DNA from 4 places in the Enterobacter sp. UPMP2060 genome. Region 2 is predicted to be linked to each of the others. Evidence: predicted binding sites of a transcription regulator. Region 2 holds the regulator's gene; each other region holds the start of a gene.
What was found. Region 2 encodes CRP, which controls carbon source genes, mostly activating them, when cyclic AMP is high. Its sites were predicted from a motif close to ATGTGANNNNNNTCACAT; they were not measured.
Positions count from the first base shown of each region.

Region 1: serC (3-phosphoserine/phosphohydroxythreonine transaminase) is a predicted target of CRP. The motif match lies at 3,438-3,455, and genes of this name have one in related genera.
Region 3: deoC (deoxyribose-phosphate aldolase) is a predicted target of CRP. The motif match lies at 2,798-2,815, and genes of this name have one in related genera.
Region 4: aaeR (HTH-type transcriptional activator AaeR) is a predicted target of CRP. The motif match lies at 1,897-1,914, and genes of this name have one in related genera.

Region 1 covers NZ_JBSKJQ010000001.1:386,380-392,276, forward strand. The annotation lists gene focA (formate transporter FocA) at 1-405, opposite strand, end outside; gene ycaO (30S ribosomal protein S12 methylthiotransferase accessory factor YcaO) at 812-2,572, opposite strand; gene ACWKXN_RS01870 (DUF421 domain-containing protein) at 2,700-3,392, shown strand; gene serC (3-phosphoserine/phosphohydroxythreonine transaminase) at 3,555-4,643, shown strand; gene aroA (3-phosphoshikimate 1-carboxyvinyltransferase) at 4,713-5,897, shown strand, end outside.
Region 2 covers NZ_JBSKJQ010000008.1:11,173-17,069, forward strand. The annotation lists gene ACWKXN_RS15880 (ABC transporter ATP-binding protein) at 1-984, shown strand, start outside; gene ACWKXN_RS15885 (hydrolase) at 1,097-2,119, shown strand; gene ACWKXN_RS15890 (YheU family protein) at 2,116-2,334, shown strand; gene ACWKXN_RS15895 (phosphoribulokinase) at 2,365-3,234, shown strand; gene ACWKXN_RS15900 (OsmC family protein) at 3,301-3,705, opposite strand; gene crp (cAMP-activated global transcriptional regulator CRP) at 4,017-4,649, shown strand; gene ACWKXN_RS15910 (YccS/YhfK family putative transporter) at 4,707-5,897, shown strand, end outside.
Region 3 covers NZ_JBSKJQ010000004.1:231,371-237,267, reverse strand. The annotation lists gene ACWKXN_RS11880 (TatD family hydrolase) at 1-305, shown strand, start outside; gene ACWKXN_RS11875 (YjjW family glycine radical enzyme activase) at 300-1,112, opposite strand; gene ACWKXN_RS11870 (YjjI family glycine radical enzyme) at 1,136-2,683, opposite strand; gene deoC (deoxyribose-phosphate aldolase) at 2,946-3,725, shown strand; gene deoA (thymidine phosphorylase) at 3,835-5,157, shown strand; gene deoB (phosphopentomutase) at 5,211-5,897, shown strand, end outside.
Region 4 covers NZ_JBSKJQ010000007.1:152,260-158,156, reverse strand. The annotation lists gene tldD (metalloprotease TldD) at 1-875, shown strand, start outside; gene aaeR (HTH-type transcriptional activator AaeR) at 953-1,879, opposite strand; gene aaeX (p-hydroxybenzoic acid efflux pump operon protein AaeX) at 2,059-2,262, shown strand; gene aaeA (p-hydroxybenzoic acid efflux pump subunit AaeA) at 2,270-3,202, shown strand; gene aaeB (p-hydroxybenzoic acid efflux pump subunit AaeB) at 3,208-5,175, shown strand; gene ACWKXN_RS15625 (NAD-dependent succinate-semialdehyde dehydrogenase) at 5,266-5,897, shown strand, end outside.

The DNA.
Region 1 (5,897 bases), on a different contig from region 2:
AGAAAGCCACATCAACAAAACAAAGAGCAGACAGCCAACCAGGTTACCCACGTAGACGTTAAGCCAGTTACGTGCCAGCTGACCCCAGGTAATTCTTCCGCTGGCCTTTGCCACGACAATCAGCACCGTTGAGGTGAAGAGGTCGGCGCCGCAGATGACGCAGAGAATCAGACCCAGTGAGAAGCAAATGCCGCCAATCAGTTTGGCCATGCCGAAAGGCATTCCGGCAGTACCGGTGGTGGCGGTGATGTAGAAGACGAAAGCGATAGAGATGAACACACCAGCCGTGATCGCCAGATAGAACGTCTTCATCGGGTGTTTCGTTGCTTTATAGACACCCGCTTCTTCGGCAACTTTGGCCATCGCAGCAGGGAGTAAAAGATCAAAAGGGTTGTCAGCTTTCACACTAACTCTCTCTTTATTAAGTCGGCGACGAGATACTAACAAAGCATTATAGAAGAGAAATTGATATAGATCATATCTCGCCTGGCTTATAGGCCCGCAGTGTGTATGGTTTTACAGTAAATGCGGAGTAAGTAATTGATTATCCGTATAAAAATAAATTTTAAAAGTTATGAAAAGAGTTGAATTTTTTCGTTCAGCCACCCCTGACGCAGTTAATTAATATGGAGTATTTACCATAAAAAGTAACAGTAAAGCCCGGGTAAATATTATTATATTTACCCATGTTTAACTTTATTATTACAATCAACAGTCATTGCCGAAGAAAATAAAAAACGGGGCAATGAAATTGCCCCGTAATATAGCCCAGACGATTGAATACGCCTACAGCTGGTAATGTTATGTGCGCTTATTTTGACCAGTAAGCGGCTTTTGCTTTCTGAAGTTTTTCGTAGGCCTTCAGCAGCGACTGATGCGCCGGGAAGGCTTTCAGATCGCTATCAACAGCCTGCAGGCCATAGAACGGCTCTTCGCCGCTCAGGGCTGCACTGGCTGCTTCTACGGCCTCAGCTCCGTACATCCGCACGAAAGCATTCAGGTATTGCAGCGGCTCGCGATCCTCTTCCTGGGCCAGCAGCAGCAGGGTTTGCAGGCAGCGGTAATAATTGGTGCGCTCGGCAGAGAAGACCGACTGGTTGAATTCCATGGTCCACTCGGTCCAGGCCAGGGCCTGATCCAAATCGCCACCCGCCAGGGCCAGCATCGCTTTCAGCTCACCGATGCGCAGGGTATACCAGCCGTTGTCTTTACCGGTCGCCAGGCCCAGCAGTTCGCGTACGCGGGTAAAGTCATCGTGGCCTTCTTCGTCCAGCTGGGCGATCAGGTTCAGATAATCTTCTTTCTCCCACTCGCTGCCCGGCAGAGCCAGCAGCGTTTCGCGCAGGTGCGCGCCCATGCTGTTATTCGCCAGCCACAGATCTTCAGCCGGGTAGATGTCGGACATGCCTGGAACAATAATGCGGCACGCGTAGACGCCAAGGTGTTCGTAGTCGGCAATATAAACTTCCCGATCTTCCGCGTTGAAGATCGCCATCAGTGTGGCGAACTCTTCTTCCGTGGTACCGGCAAAGCTCCAGTCCACGAACGGATAGTCGGCGTCCTGCTTGAACATATCCCAGGAAATTAAACCGCTGGAGTCGATGAAGTGGGTTTCAAGGTTGGTATGCTCGGCCACTTCTTCATCGTCAAACGTTGGCGGGGTGAAGACGTCGAGATCTTTCAGGCTACGGCCCTGCAGCAGCTCTGTAACGGTACGCTCCAGCGCCACGCCGAAGTCAGGGTGCGCGCCGAATGAGGCGAAGCAGGTACCGTTGGCCGGGTTAAACAGCACTACGCAGATAACCGGATACTTACCGCCCAGCGAGCCGTCATAGGCAAAGATTGGGAAACCTTCTGCTTCCAGCTTAGCGATGGACTCCACTACGCCCGGGTAGCGCGCCAGCACGTCTGCCGGAATTTGTGGCAGGCTGATGGATTCAGCGATGATGCGGTTTTTAATGTGGCGTTCGAAAACTTCAGACAGACCCTGCACGCGTGCTTCATTGCGGGTGTTACCGGCGGACATACCGTTGGACACATACAGGTTGCCGACGATGTTCATCGGAATATATACGGTCTGCTCGTCAGACTGACGGGTGAACGGCAGGGCGCAGATCCCACGGTCTTCATTGCCAGACTGCAGATCGATCAGCATGCTGGCGGTCAGTTCGCTGTCTGGATCGTAGAAGGCACGCAGGCGCGCGTCGAGAATACCTTCCGGCAGCTCGTCATCTTCGGTCAGCGGGAACCATTTTTCATTTGGATAGTGAACGAACGGGCCGTTAGCGATGGTTTCGCCCAGCCAGAAGTCAGCGAAGAAATAGTTGGTGGACAGACGCTCAAAATACTCACCCAGCGCAGAGGCCAGTGCCGCTTTTTTTGTCGCGCCTTTACCGTTGGTAAAGCACAGGGCACAGTCTTTATCGCGAATATGCACGGACCAGACATGAGGCACCGGATTGAGCCAGGAGGCTTCTTCGATGTTAAAACCCAGGTCGGTCAGTTTCTGCTGGAAGCGAGCGATGGAATCTTCCAGAGCGGCGTCTTTGCCGGGGATAAACGTTTGAGTCATGGCGTTCACTTTTATCGTACGTAAAGCGCGCAATGATACGGGTTTTGCGTGACGGGTGCTATCTTCGGCGAAAATAAAAGGCTGGGCTATGCTTAGTGGCAGTAACTGACTGTTAAGGCATAGAAAAATGAAAGCATTTGATCTCCAGCGGATGGCGTTTGATAAAGTTCCTCCTGAATTTCTGGGCGAAGTGGCGCTGCGCAGCCTGTATACCTTCGTCCTCGTCTTCCTGTTTCTTAAAATCACCGGCCGCCGAGGCGTGCGGCAGATGTCGCTCTTTGAGGTGTTGATCATCCTGACGCTGGGCTCGGCGGCGGGTGACGTCGCCTTTTATGACGACGTGCCGATGGTGCCGGTGTTTATCGTTTTTGTCTCACTGGCGCTACTTTATCGCCTTGTCATGTGGCTGATGTCGAAAAGCGAAAAGCTGGAAGATCTGCTTGAAGGGAAGCCGGTCGTTATCGTCGAGGACGGACAGCTGGCCTGGGAAAATGTACAAAGCGCCAATATGACCGAGTTTGAGTTCTTTATGGAGCTTCGCCTGAACAGCGTTGAACAGCTCGGGCAGGTGCGTCTGGCGATCATGGAAACCAACGGGCAGATCAGCGTCTATTACTATTCTGACGACGAGGTGAAGCCGGGACTGTGTATCCTGCCGGATATGCTGATCGAGCGTTTCAGAACCGTACCTGAGTCAGGCGAGTATGCTTGCGTAAGATGTAGCCATGTAGTCGCGATGCAGCCGGGGGATCGCCAATTATGCCCCCGCTGTGCAAATCCGGAATGGACGAAGGTTAGCCGGGCCAAACGTATCACCTGACAGCCATTTTGTCGGTTTTGTCCTGGCGAGGCGGCAGATTGTTTTGTGTGACGCGGGGCACATTTCACGGGTCATAAGTTTTAGACATTGCGGCGCGTGTCACTGAATGATAAAACCGATATCCACAGTTATAACTTATGGCTTTTAGCGTGGTGAGGGGAAATGGCTCAAGTCTTTAATTTCAGTTCAGGTCCGGCGATGTTACCGGCAGACGTGCTTAAACAGGCTCAACAGGAACTCTGTGACTGGAACGGTCTCGGTACGTCGGTGATGGAAATCAGCCACCGTGGTAAAGAGTTTATTCAGGTGGCGGAAGAGGCAGAAAAGGATTTTCGCGATCTGCTGAATATTCCCTCGAACTACAAAGTATTGTTCTGTCACGGCGGTGGACGTGGCCAGTTTGCAGGCGTTCCGCTGAATATCCTCGGCGACAAAACGACGGCTGACTACGTTGACGCGGGTTACTGGGCGGCAAGCGCCGTTAAAGAAGCGCATAAATACTGCACGCCGAATGTTATCGACGCCAAAGTGACCGTTGACGGTCTGCGCGCCGTGAAGCCAATGAGCGAGTGGCAGCTTTCCGATAACGCAGCGTATCTGCACTACTGCCCGAACGAAACCATTGACGGGATTGCCATTGACGAGACGCCAAACTTCGGTAGCGATGTCGTGGTTGCCGCCGACTTCTCCTCCACCATTCTGTCTGCGCCAATTGATGTCAGCCGCTACGGCGTTATCTATGCGGGCGCGCAGAAAAATATCGGCCCGGCCGGTTTGACTATCGTCGTTGTGCGTGAAGACCTGCTGGGTAAAGCACATAAATCCTGTCCGTCGATTCTCGATTACACCGTGCTGAACGATAACGATTCGATGTTCAACACCCCACCAACGTTTGCCTGGTATCTCTCCGGCCTGGTCTTCAAATGGCTGAAGCAAAACGGCGGCGTGGCGCAGATGGACAAGGTCAATCAGCAGAAAGCTGAACTGCTGTATGGCGTGATCGACAAGAGCGATTTCTACCGCAACGATGTGGCAAACGCTAACCGTTCCCGCATGAACGTGCCGTTCCAGTTGGCGGACAGCAGCCTGGACAAAGTATTCCTGGAAGAGTCCTTCGCGGCAGGTCTGCATGCGCTCAAAGGTCACCGTGTCGTTGGCGGCATGCGTGCCTCCATCTATAACGCGATGCCGCTGGAAGGCGTTAAGGCCCTGACGGATTTCATGATCGACTTCGAACGTCGTCACGGTTAATTTGCTGTTTTTCACCCCCGCAGCGTCCCTGCGGGGTTTTTATTATGTTGAGTTGAGAGTTTAGTTTTCATGGAATCCCTGACGTTACAACCTATCGCGCGGGTAGATGGCACCATTAATCTGCCTGGTTCAAAAAGTGTCTCGAACCGCGCTTTGCTGCTGGCAGCTCTGGCAAACGGCACCACCGTCCTCACAAACCTGCTGGACAGCGATGACGTGCGCCATATGCTCAATGCGCTGAAAGCGTTGGGCGTTCATTACACTCTCTCCGACGATCGTACCCGCTGCGAAGTGACCGGCAACGGCGGCGCGCTGCGTTCGGGCGAAGAGCTTGAGCTGTTTCTGGGCAACGCGGGTACCGCGATGCGCCCGCTGGCGGCGGCCCTGTGCCTGGGGAGCAACAACATCGTGCTGACCGGCGAGCCGCGCATGAAGGAGCGTCCGATTGGTCACCTGGTGGACGCCCTGCGTCAGGGCGGCGCGCAGATTGAGTATCTGGAGCAGGAAAACTATCCGCCACTGCGTCTGCGCGGCGGTTTTACCGGCGGTCACGTCGAGGTGGACGGCAGCGTCTCCAGCCAGTTCCTGACGGCACTGCTGATGACCGCGCCGCTGGCACCGCAGGATACGGTTATCACCATTAAAGGTGAGCTGGTCTCCAAACCGTACATTGATATCACGCTGCACCTGATGAAAACCTTCGGCGTTGAGGTGGAAAATCAGTCTTATCAGCGCTTCGTGGTGCGCGGGGCGCAGCAGTACCAGTCTCCGGGCAACTACCTGGTTGAAGGGGATGCGTCATCCGCGTCTTACTTCCTGGCTGCGGGGGCGATTAAAGGCGGCACGGTAAAAGTGACCGGTATTGGCCGTAACAGCGTGCAGGGCGACATCCGTTTTGCGGACGTGCTGGAAAAAATGGGTGCCATTGTCACCTGGGGGGATGACTTCATCTCCTGTACCCACGGCGAGCTGAACGCCATCGATATGGACATGAACCATATCCCGGATGCGGCGATGACCATTGCCACGGCGGCGCTGTTTGCCAAAGGCACTACCACGCTGCGTAACATCTACAACTGGCGCGTAAAAGAGACGGACCGCCTGTTCGCGATGGCGACCGAGCTGCGAAAAGTCGGTGCCGAGGTGGAAGAGGGCGAAGACTACATTCGTGTGACCCCTCCGGCAAAACTGCAGTTTGCGGAAATCGGCACCTATAACGATCACCGTATGGCGATGTGCTTCTCGCTGGTGGCG
Region 2 (5,897 bases):
CTGCCTAACCCGCTGCTGAAAATGGAAAAAGTCAGCGCTGGCTATGCCGACCGCATTATTCTCGACTCCATCAAGCTCAACCTGGTGCCGGGTTCCCGCATTGGCCTGCTGGGGCGTAACGGCGCCGGTAAATCGACGCTGATCAAACTGCTGGCGGGCGAGCTTAACCCGGTCAGCGGCGAAATCGGCCTGGCGAAGGGCATCAAACTGGGTTACTTCGCCCAGCATCAGCTGGAATTTTTACGCGCGGATGAATCGCCGATTCAGCACCTCGCGCGTCTTGCGCCGCAGGAGATGGAGCAGAAGCTGCGCGACTATCTCGGCGGCTTCGGCTTCCAGGGCGATAAGGTGACTGAAAACACCGAGCGCTTCTCCGGCGGCGAAAAGGCCCGCCTGGTGCTGGCGCTGATCGTCTGGCAGCGCCCGAACCTGCTGCTGCTCGATGAACCGACCAACCACCTGGATCTCGACATGCGTCAGGCGCTGACCGAAGCGCTGATTGAGTTCGAAGGCGCGCTGGTGGTGGTTTCGCACGACCGTCACCTGATCCGCTCCACCACGGACGATCTCTATTTAGTGCACGGCGGCAAAGTCGAACCGTTCGACGGCGATCTGGAAGACTATCAGCAGTGGCTGACGGACGTGCAGAAGCAGGAAAACCAGCCGGAAGAGTCAGCAAAAGACAACGCCAACAGCGCGCAGGCGCGTAAAGATCAGAAGCGCCGTGAAGCGGAGCTGCGCACCCAGACGCAGCCCCTGCGTAAAGAGATTACCCGTCTCGAAAAAGAGATGGAAAAACTCAACGCCACGCTGGCTATCGTTGAAGAGAAGCTCGGCGATAGCGGCCTGTATGACCAGAGCCGCAAGGCTGAGCTGACCGACTGCCTGCAAACCCAGGCGAAGACCAAATCCAGTCTCGAAGAGTGCGAGATGGCGTGGCTCGACGCGCAGGAACAGCTGGAAGCGATGCTGCAGGCTGACTGACTTATTTACCCCGTTTGAAGAGCAGAATCCGTACCGGGTTCGGAAATCCAGCTTAAACGGGGTACAATTCGGAAAGTATCGTAAATTTCCGACAAGAATCAGCATCGCGCTTATGACCCAAATCATTCCATCAGACTTCGACATTGCGGCCGAAGACAGCACTGAGTTCGTGCCTATGCGCGGCGTGGCCAATCCGCATTTGCAGACCATGCTGCCGCGACTGATCCGCCGCAAGGTTCAGTTCACCCCGCACTGGCAACGGCTTGACCTGCCAGACGGTGATTTTCTGGATCTCGCCTGGAGCGAAGCGCCTGAACAGGCTCGCCATAAGCCGCGTCTGGTGGTTTTCCACGGTCTGGAAGGCAGCCTGCACAGCCCGTATGCGCATGGGCTAATTGAGGCGGCAAAAGCGCGCGGCTGGCTCGGCGTGGTGATGCATTTTCGCGGCTGCAGCGGTGAACCGAATCGTCAGAAACGCATTTATCACTCGGGTGAAACCGAAGACGGGACGTGGTTTTTACACTGGCTGCGGGAAAATTATGGCACCGTGCCAACGGCCGCCGTGGGCTACTCGCTGGGCGGGAATATGCTGGCCTGTCTGCTGGCCAAAGAGGGCGAAAGCGTACCGCTGGATGCCGCCGTCATTGTCTCCGCGCCGTTTATGCTCGAGCAGTGTAGCTACCACATGGATAAGGGCTTTTCCCGCGTCTATCAGCGCTATCTGCTCAACCTTCTGAAGGCCAACGCGGCGCGTAAGCTGAAGGCCTACCCGGATACCCTGCCGGTAAGCCTGCGCCAGCTGAAAAAGGTGCGTCGTATCCGCGAGTTCGACGACCTGATCACCGCGAAAATCCACGGCTTCGCCGATGCGATTGACTATTATCGTCAGTGCAGCGCCATGCCGCTGCTCAGCAAGATCACGCAGCCGACGCTGATTATTCATGCCAAAGATGACCCGTTTATGGATCATCACTCGATCCCCGCTCAGGAATTCCTGCCCGACAACGTTCACTATCAGTTGACCGAGCACGGCGGCCACGTCGGCTTTATCGGCGGCACGCTGCGCCGCCCGAAAATGTGGCTTGAGGCGCGTATTCCTGACTGGCTGACCCCTTATCTGGACGGTGCAAAATGATTATTCCCTGGCAGGATCTGGCTCCCGAAACGCTCGATAATCTGATTGAAAGCTTTGTATTACGCGAAGGCACCGATTATGGTGAACAGGAACGCTCGCTTGAGCAAAAGGTCAACGATGTTAAGCGCCAGCTGAAAAGCGGCGACGTGGTGCTGGTGTGGTCAGAACTGCATGAGACGGTCAATATCATGCCCCGCAACGCGTTTCACGGCTGATCTTCCACCCTTTTCAGTCAGGGAGTTGCTATGTCTGCCAGACATCCGGTTATTGCCGTTACGGGGTCGAGTGGTGCGGGAACCACCACCACCAGCCTCGCATTTCGCAAGATTTTCGCCCAGCTGAATCTCCGTGCGGCGGAGGTCGAAGGCGACAGCTTTCACCGCTACACGCGCCCGGAGATGGACATGGCCATTCGTAAGGCGCGCGATTCGGGTAAACACATCAGCTACTTCGGCCCGGAGGCCAATGACTTCGGCCTGCTGGAACAAACCTTTATAGAGTACGGTAAGAGCGGCAAAGGGCAGTCCCGCAAGTATCTGCACACCTATGATGAAGCCGTACCCTGGAATCAGGTGCCGGGAACCTTTACCCCGTGGCAGCCGCTGCCGGAACCCACCGACGTCCTGTTTTACGAAGGATTGCACGGCGGCGTGGTCACCCCTCAACACGACGTGGCGCGCCACGTGGATCTGCTGGTCGGCGTGGTCCCTATCGTTAACCTGGAGTGGATCCAGAAGCTGACGCGCGACATGAGCGAGCGCGGCCATTCGCGAGAGGCGGTGATGGACTCCGTGGTGCGCTCCATGGAGGATTACATTAACTTCCTGACGCCGCAGTTCTCCCGCACCCATATCAACTTCCAGCGCGTGCCGACGGTGGACACCTCGAACCCGTTTGCCGCTAAAAGCATCCCGTCGCTGGATGAGAGCTTTGTGGTGATCCATTTCCGCAATCTCGAAGGCATTGATTACCCTTGGCTGCTGGCAATGCTGCAGGGCTCGTTTATTTCGCACATGAATACGTTAGTCGTGCCGGGCGGAAAAATGGGGCTGGCGATGGAGCTCATCATGACGCCGCTGGTGGAGCGACTGATGGAAGGGAAGCAGATCGCGTGAGCATGTTCCCTCTCCCTGTGGGAGAGGGTTAGGGTGAGGGCATCAACACGCACGATGCCCCATCAATCACGCCTCGATCACTTCATACGAATGCGTGATTTTTACCGCTTTCTCCAGCATTAACGCCACCGAGCAGTACTTTTCCGCAGACAGGTCCACCGCACGCGAGACCGCCGCGTCTTTCAGCTCTTTACCGGTGACCACAAAGTGCAGGTTAATATGGGTGAACAGGCGTGGCGCCTCTTCGCGACGCTCTGACGTGAGTTTAACCTCACAATCCGTCACGTCATGACGTCCTTTTTGCAGAATCGACACCACATCAATTGCGCTGCATCCGCCTGCCGCCATCAGCACCATTTCCATTGGGCTGGGTGCTTTATCGCCGGAGTTACCGTCCATCAAAATCTGGTGTCCTGACGCGGACTCGCCCAGGAACGTTAAACCTTCAACCCATTTCACGCGCGCTTGCATATTCATTAACTCCAACGTTGCATTTTTGGTGACAGATTACGTGTGCGTTACATTTATCGCAATGGAAGGCGACCTGCATCATGCTGAAGCGAGACACCAGGAGACACGCGGCGAAAGCTATGCTAAAACACTCAGGATGCTACAGTAATACATTGACGTTACACGTGTATGCAGAGGACATCAAACTTTACTGGCTGCGAAACGTTACGGTAGCCGACTTCCCAGGGTATGGGTAAGAATTCGATTGCAACCCCAGAGTCCGGATGCATCTGATGACTCTGGTGACAGCTTATAACAGAGGATAACAGCGCATGGTGCTTGGCAAACCGCAAACAGACCCGACTCTCGAATGGTTCTTGTCTCATTGCCACATTCATAAGTACCCATCGAAGAGCACGCTGATTCACCAGGGTGAAAAAGCGGAAACGTTGTATTACATCGTTAAAGGCTCGGTGGCAGTGCTGATCAAAGATGAAGAAGGGAAAGAGATGATCCTTTCTTATCTGAACCAGGGCGATTTCATCGGTGAACTGGGCCTGTTTGAAGAGGGCCAGGAACGTAGCGCCTGGGTTCGAGCAAAGACAGCATGTGAAGTGGCTGAAATTTCTTACAAGAAGTTCCGTCAGCTGATTCAGGTTAACCCTGACATCCTGATGCGTCTTTCTTCCCAGATGGCGCGCCGTCTGCAGGTCACGTCAGAGAAAGTGGGTAACCTCGCCTTCCTGGACGTTACCGGCCGTATCGCACAAACTCTGCTGAACCTGGCGAAACAGCCAGACGCCATGACCCACCCGGACGGCATGCAAATTAAAATTACCCGTCAGGAAATTGGTCAGATCGTCGGTTGCTCCCGTGAAACAGTGGGCCGTATCCTGAAAATGCTGGAAGATCAAAACCTGATCTCCGCCCACGGTAAAACCATCGTGGTCTACGGAACGCGTTAATTCCGCTTAAACGGCGTGCCATCGCAAGGTGTCACGCCGTTTTTGTCTCTATTCCCCATGTGGCGCAGGCTGATCTATCACCCGGAAGTTAACTACGCACTGCGGCAAACGCTGGTGTTGTGTCTTCCTGTGGCCATAGGCCTGATCCTCGGACATCTTCAACAAGGCCTGCTGTTTTCCCTCGTGCCCGCCTGCTGCAACATTGCCGGTCTGGACACGCCGCATAAGCGCTTTTTCAAACGCCTGATTATCGGTGGCTGCCTGTTTGCCGGGTGTAGCCTCGCCGTACAACTCCTGCTTGCCCGGGATATCCCGCTGCCGCTGATCCTGACCGTGCTGGCGATGACGCTCGGCGTCACGGCGGAAATCAGTTCGCTGCACGCCCGCCTGCTTCCCGCCTCGCTGATTGCGGCCATTTTCACGCTGAGCCTCGCCGGGAACATGCCGGTGTGGGAGCCGCTGCTGATCTACGCCCTGGGGACATTATGGTACGGGCTGTTTAACTGGTTTTGGTTCTGGCTGTGGCGGGAGCAGCCGCTGCGTGAATCCCTGAGCCTGCTCTATGTGCAGCTTGCGGATTACTGCGAAGCCAAATACACCCTGCTCACCCAGCATACCGACCCGGAAAAATCCTTACCGCCGCTGCTGACGCGCCAGCAGAAGGTGGTGGATCTCATAAGCCAGTGCTATCAGCAGCTGCATATGCTCGCCGCCAACAAGAACCACGAGTACAAGCGGCTGCTGCGCACCTTCCAGGTCGGGCTGGATCTACAGGAGCATATCTCCGTAAGCCTTCACCACCCGCAGGAGGTGCAAAAGCTGGTCGAGCGCAGCCACGCCGAAGCGGTGATCCGCTGGAACGCGCAGACCGTATCGGCACGTCTGCGGATCCTGGCCGATGATATTCTCTACCACCGCTACCCGACGCGCTTTAACATGGAAAAACAGCTGGGCGCGCTGGAGAAAATCGCCCGCCAGCATCCCGATAACCCGGTCGGCCAGTTTGCCGCCTGGCACTTCAGCCGCATCGCCCGCGTGTTGCGCACCCAGCGCCCGCTTTATCCCCGCGACCTGATGGCGGATAAGCAAAAACGGCTTCCGCTATTGCCCGCGCTCAAAAGCTATCTTTCTCTTAAATCGTCCGCTCTGCGCAACGCCGCAAGGATTAGCGTGATGCTCAGTACCGCCAGCCTGATGGGCATGGCGCTGCACCTGCCGAAACCGTACTGGATCTTAATGACCGTGCTG
Region 3 (5,897 bases), on a different contig from region 2:
CCGGCAGCCTGCAGCAGGCGCAGCGTTTTATTGAACTGGGCTATAAAATTGGCGTCGGTGGCACCATCACCTATCCGCGCGCCAGTAAAACCCGGGACGTGATGGCACAGCTGCCGCTGTCGGCGCTCCTGCTGGAAACCGACGCGCCGGATATGCCGCTGAATGGTTTTCAGGGCCAGCCGAATCGCCCGGAACAGGCGGCGCGCGTGTTTACCACCCTATGTGAACTGCGAAAAGAGCCTGAAGAGGTGATTGCCGATGCGCTGCTGGAAAATACCCGTTCGGTATTTGGCATCACGCTATAGGTAAAGTGCCGGGCGGAGCACCGTTATCTTCTGTTTTTCCAGCGCCAGCGCCAGCGGCTCAACGTCCTCTGGCGTGGCGCTGCGCCATGAGGCCGCCTCACCGTAAACGCCCTGCGCATGAAATGCGTTGATGCGTACCGGAACATTTCCAAGCCCGTGGATAAAGGTCGTTAGCGGTTTGAGGTGTTCCAGGTAATCACACTGCTCCGGAATAACCAGCAGGCGGAGTTCCGTCAAAAGGTGATGATCTGCCAGCCAGCGGATGCTCTGTTTAATCAGCGGGTTTTCGCGCCCGGTCAGGAAGCGGTGATGCTCGTTCCCCCACGCCTTCAGATCCAGCATCGCGCCATCCAGTACCGGCAGCAGCTTTTGCCAGCCGGTTTCGCCTAACAGACCGTTGCTGTCTACCAGGCAGGTGAGGTGGCGCAGGGCGGGATCGGCTTTGATCGCGGTAAACAGGGCAATCAAAAACGGCAATTGCGTTGTGGCTTCGCCGCCGCTGACGGTGATCCCTTCGATAAACGGTGCGGATTTGCGGACCTGAGTGAGGATCTCTTCCACGCTGAAGCGGTGCGCCATAGGCGTTGCCTGCTGCTGGCACAGATGCAGGCAGGTGTCGCACTGCTGGCAGTCACTCTCCTGCCACCAGACGCGTCCGGCCTGAATCGTCAGCGCGTCGTGCGGGCAGTGGGGCACACAGTCCCCGCAGTCGTTGCAGCGGCCGATCGTCCACGGGTTGTGGCAGGTTTTACAGCGCAGGTTGCAGCCCTGCAGGAACAGCGCCAGGCGGCTGCCCGGCCCGTCCACGCAGGAAAAAGGAATGACCTGACTTAACTAAAGCGCATCTGCTGTTCATGGCTTATCACGCGCGGCTGACGTTCCAGAATACGGGTATTGCGTGCGGCCTCTTCCCCCAGCCACGTGGTATTGGTGCGCGATCCGGCTTCCCGGTATTTCTCCAGATCCGACAAGCGAACCATGTAGCCTGTCACGCGGACCAGATCGTTACCCGCTACGTTGGCGGTAAATTCACGCATTCCCGCCCTGAATGCGCCCAGGCAAAGCTGAACCACCGCCTGCGGGTTGCGTTTGACCGTCTCCTCCAGGGTGAGAATATCGCTGATTCCGGAGTGATAGTGTTTGTGATGCGGCGCAACGGCCAGCAGATGGCTGATGGGATCCGGCTCGTCGCCGTAAGGCAGGCGCGCGCCCGGCGTGGTGCCCGAATCGGAACTGATCCCCGACTGCGCGTGAAGCATCGCGCGAAGCTTCCAGCCGTGCTTCACCGGCGTGCTTTCAACGAACGCTGCAAGCTGTTCGCTGATGCGATAGCCCAGCGCGTTGGCCTGTTCATCCTTTCCGTAGCGTCCCGCTATTCCTGCTTTCTCACAGAGCGCGTTTACCGCTTCCGCCAGGCCGTACATGCCAAACATGGGTACAAACCGTTCCGCATCAATCAGCCCCTCTTTTACCAGGAAGCTATTCTCAAAGAAGCCAGATTGCCCGTACAGAAAATCGCAGCGCGCATCGATGATGGCAATTTGCTGCTGGCAGTAGTGAGGGAGCGTGCGGGTGAAGAAGTCGTCAATGGATGCGCTGCGTTCAGCAATGGCTTTGAGGTTAAGGCGCACCAGGGTGCTACCGCCGCCTGCAAGCGGCAGGGAGTTGTAACAGCTCACCACGCCGTAACGGCCTTTTGTGAAAATTTTATCATTCATCGGGCCATTAGAAATATGCGGTTTGCTGCATTCACAAATGTTTTTCGCCACCTCAAGCAGCAAATCATGTGGGGTGATATCGGGATCGTAGATAAAGGTCAGGTTCGGCGCGACCTGCTTCAGCTCTGCATCGGCACGCAGAATGGCGCGCGTGACGGGCGTATCTTCAGGCCCGATGTTTGCGTGCATAAACGCATCCGGCAGCGTACGGTCGAGATAGCGCCAGAAACGTTTTATTCGGCTATCGATCTCTTCTTGTGTTAGAATTCTAACATATGGAGTCAATATCGCATCAAGCTGACCGAGATAGACCGGCATCGATGTGACGGACGGAACATGATGGTAGAGGATGGTTAACAGCGAGAGGGCGTCGTCGAGATCTTTCGCGCCTTCCAGCTCCAGCCACGCTGAACCGTTAGCCAGAAATTTTGCGTAATCCGGCAGAACGTAACGGGGTTTGTAAGGCGAATGGCCTTCGAACATGTCGCAGATAAACCCTTCGTCCAGTGCGGCTCGTGCGGCCTCAGGAAGTGCCAGGTAAGGCAGGTTGTTTTCCGCTTCCAGCGCCAGAAAATGACGTTTTTGTTCCGGGGTTAACACCGGGCTTGTGACAATGTGCTGGCAACGTTGTTGCAGGGCGTCGGGGCTGGAGTGGGGCATAGTCGCTTCCTTGAGTGTTCTGCGGATGATGAACGGATTGTAGGAAGCCAGCCTGTCGGGGCTTTTGATCCGACAGGGGGTATCGCTGCTTTAGTCGGCAATTTACGCGCTAAAGTTTGAAGAGGATCTCATTACAGTAATGCAAATTTGTATGCAGTTTTCATTAACTGTGATGAATGTCGAAGTGTGGATGCGGGTGAATGTTAGAATACTCACAGACCCGCAAGGTAAAATTTATACGGCACTGCCGTTGGAGAATGTTATGACCGATTTAACTGCAAGCAGCCTGCGCGCGTTGAAACTGATGGACCTGACCACCCTGAACGATGACGACACCAATGAAAAAGTCATCGCCCTGTGCCATCAGGCGAAAACGCCGGTGGGTAACACCGCAGCCATCTGTATCTACCCGCGCTTTATCCCGATTGCCCGTAAGACGCTGAAAGAGCAGGGTACGCCGGACGTGCGCATTGCAACCGTAACTAACTTCCCGCATGGCAACGACGATATCGAGATCGCGCTGGCAGAAACCCGCGCGGCGATTGCTTACGGCGCAGACGAAGTTGACGTTGTGTTCCCGTACCGCGCGCTGATCGCCGGCAACGAGCAGGTCGGTTTTGACCTGGTGAAAGCCTGTAAAGACGCGTGCGCGGCGGCAAATGTGCTGCTGAAAGTGATCATCGAAACCGGCGAGCTGAAAGAAGAGGCGCTGATTCGTAAGGCATCTGAAATCTCCATCAAAGCCGGTGCGGATTTCATTAAAACCTCTACCGGTAAAGTGCCGGTGAATGCGACCCCGGAAAGCGCGCGCATCATGATGGAAGTGATCCGCGACATGGGCGTATCCAAAACCGTTGGTTTCAAACCTGCGGGCGGCGTGCGTACCGCTGAAGACGCGCAGCAGTTCCTGGCGATTGCCGACGAACTGTTTGGCGCCGACTGGGCCGATTCCCGTCACTACCGCTTCGGTGCGTCCAGCCTGCTGGCCAGCCTGCTGAAAGCGCTGGGTCACGGCGACGGTAAGAGCGCAAGCAGCTACTGATTGCCAGACAATGCCGGATGATGCTTCGCTCATCCGGCCGACAGGATCGTAGGGCGGGTAAGCGTAGCGCCACCCGCCACAACTCCCCCGATTCCGCATGGAGGTTACCGTGTTTCTCGCACAAGAAATTATTCGTAAAAAACGTGATGGTCATGCATTAAGCGATGAAGAGATCCGTTTCTTCATCAACGGCATTCGTGATAACACCGTCTCAGAAGGGCAGATTGCGGCTCTGGCGATGACCATTTTCTTCCACGATATGTCGATGCCTGAGCGCGTGTCGCTGACCATGGCGATGCGAGATTCAGGAACCGTTCTGGACTGGAAAAGCCTCAACCTTAACGGCCCGATTGTGGATAAGCACTCCACCGGCGGCGTGGGTGACGTGACGTCTCTGATGCTCGGCCCAATGGTGGCAGCCTGCGGCGGTTACATCCCGATGATCTCCGGGCGCGGCCTGGGCCACACCGGCGGTACGCTCGACAAACTGGAAGCCATTCCGGGCTTCGATATCTTCCCGGATGACAATCGCTTCCGCGACATTATTAAAGACGTTGGTGTGGCGATTATCGGCCAGACCAGCTCTCTTGCTCCTGCAGACAAGCGTTTCTACGCCACCCGCGACATCACCGCGACCGTTGACTCCATCCCGCTGATCACCGCCTCAATCCTGGCGAAAAAACTGGCAGAAGGGCTGGACGCGCTGGTGATGGACGTGAAGGTGGGCAGCGGCGCCTTTATGCCGACCTATGAACTTTCTGCTGCGCTCGCGGAAGCGATCGTTGGCGTATCCAACGGCGCGGGCGTGCGCACCACCGCGCTGCTCACCGACATGAACCAGGTGCTGGCGTCCAGCGCCGGTAACGCCGTCGAAGTGCGTGAAGCGGTGCAGTTCCTGACTGGTGAATACCGCAACCCGCGTCTGTTCGACGTCACCATGGCGCTGTGCGTTGAGATGTTAATCTCCGGCAAGCTGGCCAAAGACGACGCAGAAGCCCGCGCGAAGCTGCAGGCGGTGCTGGATAACGGCAAAGCGGCGGATATTTTCGGCCGCATGGTTGCAGCCCAGAAAGGCCCGACCGATTTCGTCGAAAACTACGCGAAATACCTGCCAACCGCGACGCTTAGCAAAGCGGTGTATGCCGATAGCGAAGGGTATGTCTCTGCAATGGACACCCGTGCGCTGGGTATGGCGGTGGTCTCGATGGGCGGCGGCCGTCGTCAGGCGTCAGACACCATTGATTACAGCGTCGGCTTTACCGATATGGCCCGCCTGGGCGACAGCGTTGACGGTCAACGTCCGCTGGCGGTGATCCACGCGAAAGACGAAGCCAGCTGGCAGGAAGCGGCTAAAGCGGTGAAAGCGGCAATTACGCTTGACGATAAAGCGCCGGAAACCACACCGACTGTCTATCGCCGTATCACCGAATAGCGGTATACTGATCTGATCGATAATTTTTGAAGCACTACGTACGGAGAACAATTATGAAACGTGCATTTATTATGGTGCTGGACTCATTCGGCATCGGCGCAACCGAAGATGCAGAACGTTTTGGTGACGTGGGTTCCGATACCATGGGTCACATCGCGGAAGCCTGTGCGAAAGGCGAAGCGGATAACGGTCGTAAAGGCCCTCTGACTCTACCTAACCTGACCCGCCTCGGTCTGGTGAAAGCGCATGAAGGTTCTACCGGTAAAATCGCAGCCGGTATGGACGGCAACGCGGAAGTCGTGGGCGCCTACGCCTGGGCTCACGAGCTCTCCTCCGGTAAGGACACCCCGTCTGGCCACTGGGAAATTGCCGGTGTGCCTGTGCTGTTCGACTGGGGTTACTTCTCCGATCACGAGAACAGCTTCCCGCAGGAGCTGCTCGATAAGCTGGTGAAGCGCGCCAACCTGCCGGGCTACCTCGGTAACTGCCACTCTTCCGGTACCGTGATTCTGGATCAGCTCGGCGAAGAGCACATGAAAACCGGCAAGCCGATTTTCTACACCTCTGCTGACTCCGTGTTCCAGATTGCCTGCCACGAAGAGACCTACGGTCTGGATAAACTCTACGAGCTGTGCGAAATCGCCCGTGAAGAGCTGACCGAAGGCGGCTACAACATTGGCCGCGTGATCGCGCGTCCGTTTATCGGCGACAAAGCGGGTAACTTCCAGCGTACCGGTAAC
Region 4 (5,897 bases), on a different contig from region 2:
TCGATGACGACGGCAAACGCGAGCGCGGCTCAAGCGGCGGCGGCGGTCGTTTCGGCTATGACTGGTTCCTGGGCGACGTTGACGGTGAAGCACGCGCCGACGCCTGGGCGAAAGAAGCCGTGCGCATGGCGCTGGTGAATCTGAATGCCGTCGCGGCGCCGGCGGGCTCATTCCCGGTGGTGCTGGGCGCCGGCTGGCCGGGCGTACTGTTACACGAAGCCGTAGGCCACGGCCTGGAAGGCGACTTTAACCGTCGCGGGACGTCCGTGTTCAGCGGTCAAATCGGGCAGCTTGTCTCCTCTGAGCTGTGCACCGTGGTGGATGACGGCACCATGCGCGATCGTCGCGGCTCGGTGGCTATCGACGATGAAGGTACGCCAGGGCAGTACAATGTGCTGATCGAAAACGGCGTGCTGAAAGGCTACATGCAGGACAAACTCAACGCGCGCCTGATGGGCGTCGCGCCGACGGGCAACGGACGCCGTGAATCTTACGCGCATCTGCCGATGCCGCGCATGACCAACACGTACATGCTGCCGGGCAAATCGACGCCGCAGGAGATTATCGAATCCGTCGATTACGGTATCTTTGCGCCAAACTTTGGCGGCGGCCAGGTGGACATCACCTCCGGTAAGTTTGTTTTCTCCACGTCAGAAGCGTATCTGATCGAGAAAGGTAAAGTGACCAAAGCGGTGAAGGGGGCGACGCTGATTGGCTCCGGTATTGAAGCCATGCAGCAGATTTCCATGGTCGGTAACGATCTGAAGCTGGATAACGGCGTGGGCGTCTGCGGTAAAGAGGGCCAGAGCCTGCCGGTTGGCGTGGGCCAGCCAACGCTGAAGGTGGACAACCTAACGGTGGGCGGCACGGCGTAATTTCCTGACCCTCTCCCCAAAGGGGAGAGGGTACTGCTCCACGCTGTCTTTTCTCCCGCGTCCTTATGGAAAAAGGCCTACTCTTTCCTTCTCCCCCGCATCCCCTGAAACAGCTCCGCCACGTCCACAAAATACTCGGTCAGATAGTTAATACACACCTGAACCTTGAGCGGGAGTTTGTCTTTTTCGGTATACAGGGCGTACACCGGGCGCGGATCGGACTGGTAGCGCGGGAAGAGGATCTCCAGCACGCCGCTGTTGATCTCGTTGATCACCCACATTAACGGCACGTAGGCGATCCCGGCGCCGGCCACCAGCCAGCGTGAAATCGTCATCGGATCGTTAGTGACAAACCGCCCTTCCGGCAGCAGTTTGGTAGAAATCCCTTCCGGGGCAATCAGCTCAAATTCATTATCGGGCCGCACGCTGTACTCCAGCCACGAGTGGTTGGTGAGATCGGCGGGCTTCTCCGGAACGCCGTACTGCGCCAGATAGCTTTTCGAGGCGCAGACGACCATCGGCATGCTGCCCAGCCGTCGCGAGAACAGGCTGGAATCCTGCAACGCGCCGACGCGGATCACCACGTCCAGCCCGTCGGCAATCAGATCCGGCGCCGGGATACCCGTCACCAGATTGACCGTAAGACCGGGGTACTCTTTCAGCATATCCGCGGTCATGGCAGCGAGAACATTTTGTGCCATAGTTGAAGAACACCCGATGCGCAGCGTGCCGATGGGGGTGTTGTTGAAGGCATAGAGCTGTTCGTGAACATCCTGCACTTCAAGCAGCATGCGGCGACAGCCCTGATAGTAAATTTTACCCGCTTCGGTCAGCCCAATGCTGCGGGTACTGCGGTTGAGCAGCTTGACCTGAAGCTCATCTTCCAGTTTGGACACCGTCTGGCTGATGGATGAGACGCTCATCTGAAGCTGGCGTGCAGCGGCGGTAAAAGAGCCCAGCTCAACCACTTTGGCGAAGACCGACATGCGTTTTAAACGTTCCATTGTTCACTCTGGCTTAAAAGTGATTTAGATCACATATTATAGATAACAGCATAACAGTTACGTTAATATATTATTTATTACATAACGGCTGCGCCATTCTCGCCCGGCGTTTCTTGCTCTCCTGCGGTGGCGTGCGCTAAAAAATTCTGAAGCCTGCACTCTCTCTTATCAAGGTCAACATGAGTCTGTTTCCCGTTATCGTGGTGTTCGGTCTGTCGTTCCCACCGATATTTTTCGAGCTTCTTTTATCACTGGCGATCTTCTGGCTGGTGCGCAAGGTGCTGGTCCCTACCGGGATCTACGATTTCGTCTGGCACCCTGCATTGTTCAATACCGCGCTGTATTGCTGCCTGTTTTATCTGATATCGCGCATGTTTGTCTGAGGTTGATGTGAAAACGCTAACAAGAAAAATCTCCCGCACTGCCATCACAATGGCGCTGGTTATCCTCGCCTTCATCGCTATTTTCCGCGCCTGGGTTTATTACACCGAATCACCGTGGACGCGTGATGCACGCTTCAGCGCCGATGTGGTGGCAATAGCCCCTGACGTGGCCGGCCTTATCACGGCGGTCAACGTCCACGATAACCAGCTGGTGAAAAAAGATCAGGTCCTGTTCACCATCGACCAGCCTCGTTACCAGAAAGCGCTGGAAGAGGCGGAAGCGGACGTGACCTATTATCAGGCGCTGGCTGCGGAGAAACGCCGCGAGGCAGGTCGCCGTAATCAGCTGGGCGTTCAGGCAATGTCCCGCGAAGAGATTGACCAGTCCAACAACGTGCTGCAAACCGTGCTGCACCAGCTGGCGAAAGCGCAGGCAACGCGCGATCTGGCGAAGCTCGATCTCGAGCGCACCGTGATCCGCGCGCCATCCGATGGCTGGGTCACCAACCTTAACGTCTATGCCGGGGAATTCATTACCCGTGGCTCAACCGCCGTGGCGCTGGTTAAACAGAACTCCTTCTACGTGCTCGCCTATATGGAAGAGACCAAGCTGGAAGGCGTGCGCCCAGGTTACCGGGCGGAAATCACGCCGCTCGGCAGCAACCGCGTCTTTAAAGGCACCGTCGACAGCGTTGCCGCAGGGGTGACTAACTCCAGCAGTTCTAACGATGCCAAAGGGATGGCGACGGTCGATTCCAACCTGGAGTGGGTGCGTCTGGCCCAGCGCGTGCCGGTACGTATTCATCTGGATGAACAGCAGGGAAATCTGTGGCCTGCGGGTACCACGGCGACGGTGGTGATCACCGGTGAAAAGGACCGGGATGCCAGCCAGGACTCGTTCTTCCGTAAAATTGCCCACCGCCTGCGCGAGTTTGGTTAATCGCCATGGGTATCTTTTCCATCGCCAGCCAGCACATTCGCTTCGCCGTGAAGCTGGCGTGCGCCATCGTGCTGGCGCTGTTTGTTGGCTTTCACTTCCAGCTTGAAACCCCTCGCTGGGCAGTGCTGACGGCTGCGATTGTCGCGGCGGGCCCTGCCTTTGCCGCGGGCGGGGAGCCCTATTCTGGCGCGATCCGCTATCGCGGGATGCTGCGTATCATCGGGACGTTTATCGGCTGTTTCGCGGCGCTGACCATTATTATTTTGATGATCCGCACCCCGCTGCTGATGCTGATGGTGTGCTGTATCTGGGCGGGTTTCTGCACCTGGCTCTCGTCTCTGGTGAAAGTGGAGAACTCCTACGCCTGGGGACTGGCGGGCTATACCGCGCTGATTATTGTCATCACTATCCAAAGTGAACCGCTGCTCGCCCCGCAGTTTGCGGTTGAGCGCTGCAGCGAGATTGTGATTGGTATTGTCAGCGCGATCGTCGCTGACCTGCTTTTCTCCCCACGCTCCATCAAGCAGGAAGTTGACCGTGAGCTCGACGCGCTGATTGTTGCCCAGTATCAGCTGATGCAGCTGTGCATTAAGCATGGCGATAGCGAAGAGGTGGATAAAGCCTGGAGCGGGCTGGTACGTCGTACGCAGGCGCTGGAAGGAATGCGCAGCAACCTTAATATGGAGTCGTCGCGCTGGGCCCGCGCGAATCGACGCCTGAAAGCCCTCAACACCGTCTCTCTGACGCTGATTACCCAGGCCTGTGAAACCTATCTGATTCAGAACACTCGGCCGGAAGCGGTCACCGATACGTTCCGCGAACTGTTTGCCGAGCCGGTGGAAACCGTACAGGACGTGCATAAGCAGCTTAAGCGCATGCGCCGGGTGATTGCCTGGACCGGGGAGCGCGACACGCCGGTAACCATCTACACCTGGGTCGGCGCCGCGACGCGCTATCTGCTTCTGAAGCGCGGCGTGATCGGTAACACCAAAATCAGCGCGGCGGAAGAAGAGGTGCTGCAGGGTGAAGTGGTGATCAAGGCGGAATCCGCCGAGCGCCATCACGCAATGGTCAATTTCTGGCGTACGACGCTTGCCTGCATGCTCGGCACGCTGTTCTGGCTGTGGACGGGCTGGACGTCCGGCAGCGGCGCGATGGTGATGATTGCCGTTGTGACCGCACTGGCGATGCGTCTGCCTAATCCGCGTATGGTCGCCATTGATTTCCTTTACGGCACGATTGCCGCGTTGCCGATAGGCGCGCTCTATTTCCTGGTCATCATCCCGTCGACGCAACAGAGCATGCTGCTGCTCTGTATTAGCCTGGCGGTAATGGCGTTCTTTATCGGCATTGAAGTGCAAAAGCGGCGTCTGGGATCGCTGGGGGCGCTGGCGAGTACGATTAACATCATCGTGCTCGATAACCCGATGACCTTCCATTTCAGCCAGTTCCTCGACAGCGCGTTAGGCCAGCTGGTGGGCTGCTTCCTGGCCATGATGGTGATACTGCTGGTGCGGGATAACTCGCAGGCAAGAACGGGCCGCGTGCTGCTGAACCAGTTCGTGTCGGCTGCCGTGTCATCTTTGACAACCAATACCGCGCGCCGTAAAGAGAACCACCTGCCCGCGCTCTACCAGCAGCTGTTTTTGCTGCTGAACAAGTTCCCGGGCGATATCGCGAAGTTCCGCCTGGCGTTAACCATGATCATTGCGCACCAGCGTTTGCGTAACGCGCCCGTGCCGATCAACGACGATTTGTCGGCATACCACCGCCAGCTGCGTCGTACCGCCGATCACGTGCTTTCTGCCAGCAGCGATGACAAACGGCGTCGCTACTTTACGCAGCTGCTTGAAGAGCTCGATACCTATCAGGAAAAGCTCAAGCACTGGGAGGCGCCGCCTCAGGTGACCGAGCCGGTAGGACGGCTGGTGTTTATGCTGCATCGCTATCAGAATGCCCTCACGGATAACTGACTGAAGTAAAAAAACCGACGCCAAAAGCGTCGGTTTTTTTGTGGCTATACTTATTCCAGCACGTTCTTACATTTCAGAAAGGGAGAACACATGACGACCCAGGCGCTTCAGGACCACATCCTTTTTCAGACCGGTTATCTGGTCAACGGAATCTGGAAAACGCTGGATACAACCTTTGATGTGCTGAATCCCGCGACCGGCGAGGTCATTGCTAAAGTCGCTAAAGCGGGTAAAGCGCAAACCGAAGACGCCATTGCAGCGGCTACCCAGGCCTTCCCGGCATGGCGTGCCAAAACCGCGAAAGAACGCTCGGCGATTCTCTACCGCTGGTACGAACTGATTATTGAGAATAAAAGCTGGCTCGGGCGGTTGATGACCACCGAACAGGGCAAACCCCTGAAAGAAGCGGAGGGAGAAGTCGAGTACGCCGCCAGCTTTATCCAGTGGTTTGCCGAAGAGGCCAAGCGCGCGAACGGTGAAATTATTCCGCCGATAAAACCCGGCTCACGCATTCTGGCGACCCGTGAACCTATTGGCGTGGTCGCGGCGATTACGCCGTGGAACTTCCCGATGGCCATGCTCACCCGCAAGTTAGGCCCGGCGCTGGCAGCAGGATGCACCGGGGTCATTAAACCGGCCAACAACACGCCGCTCAGCGCGTTTGCGCTGCTTACGCTGGCGAAACAGGCCGGTGTGCCCGACGGTGTTCTCAACGCCGTCGC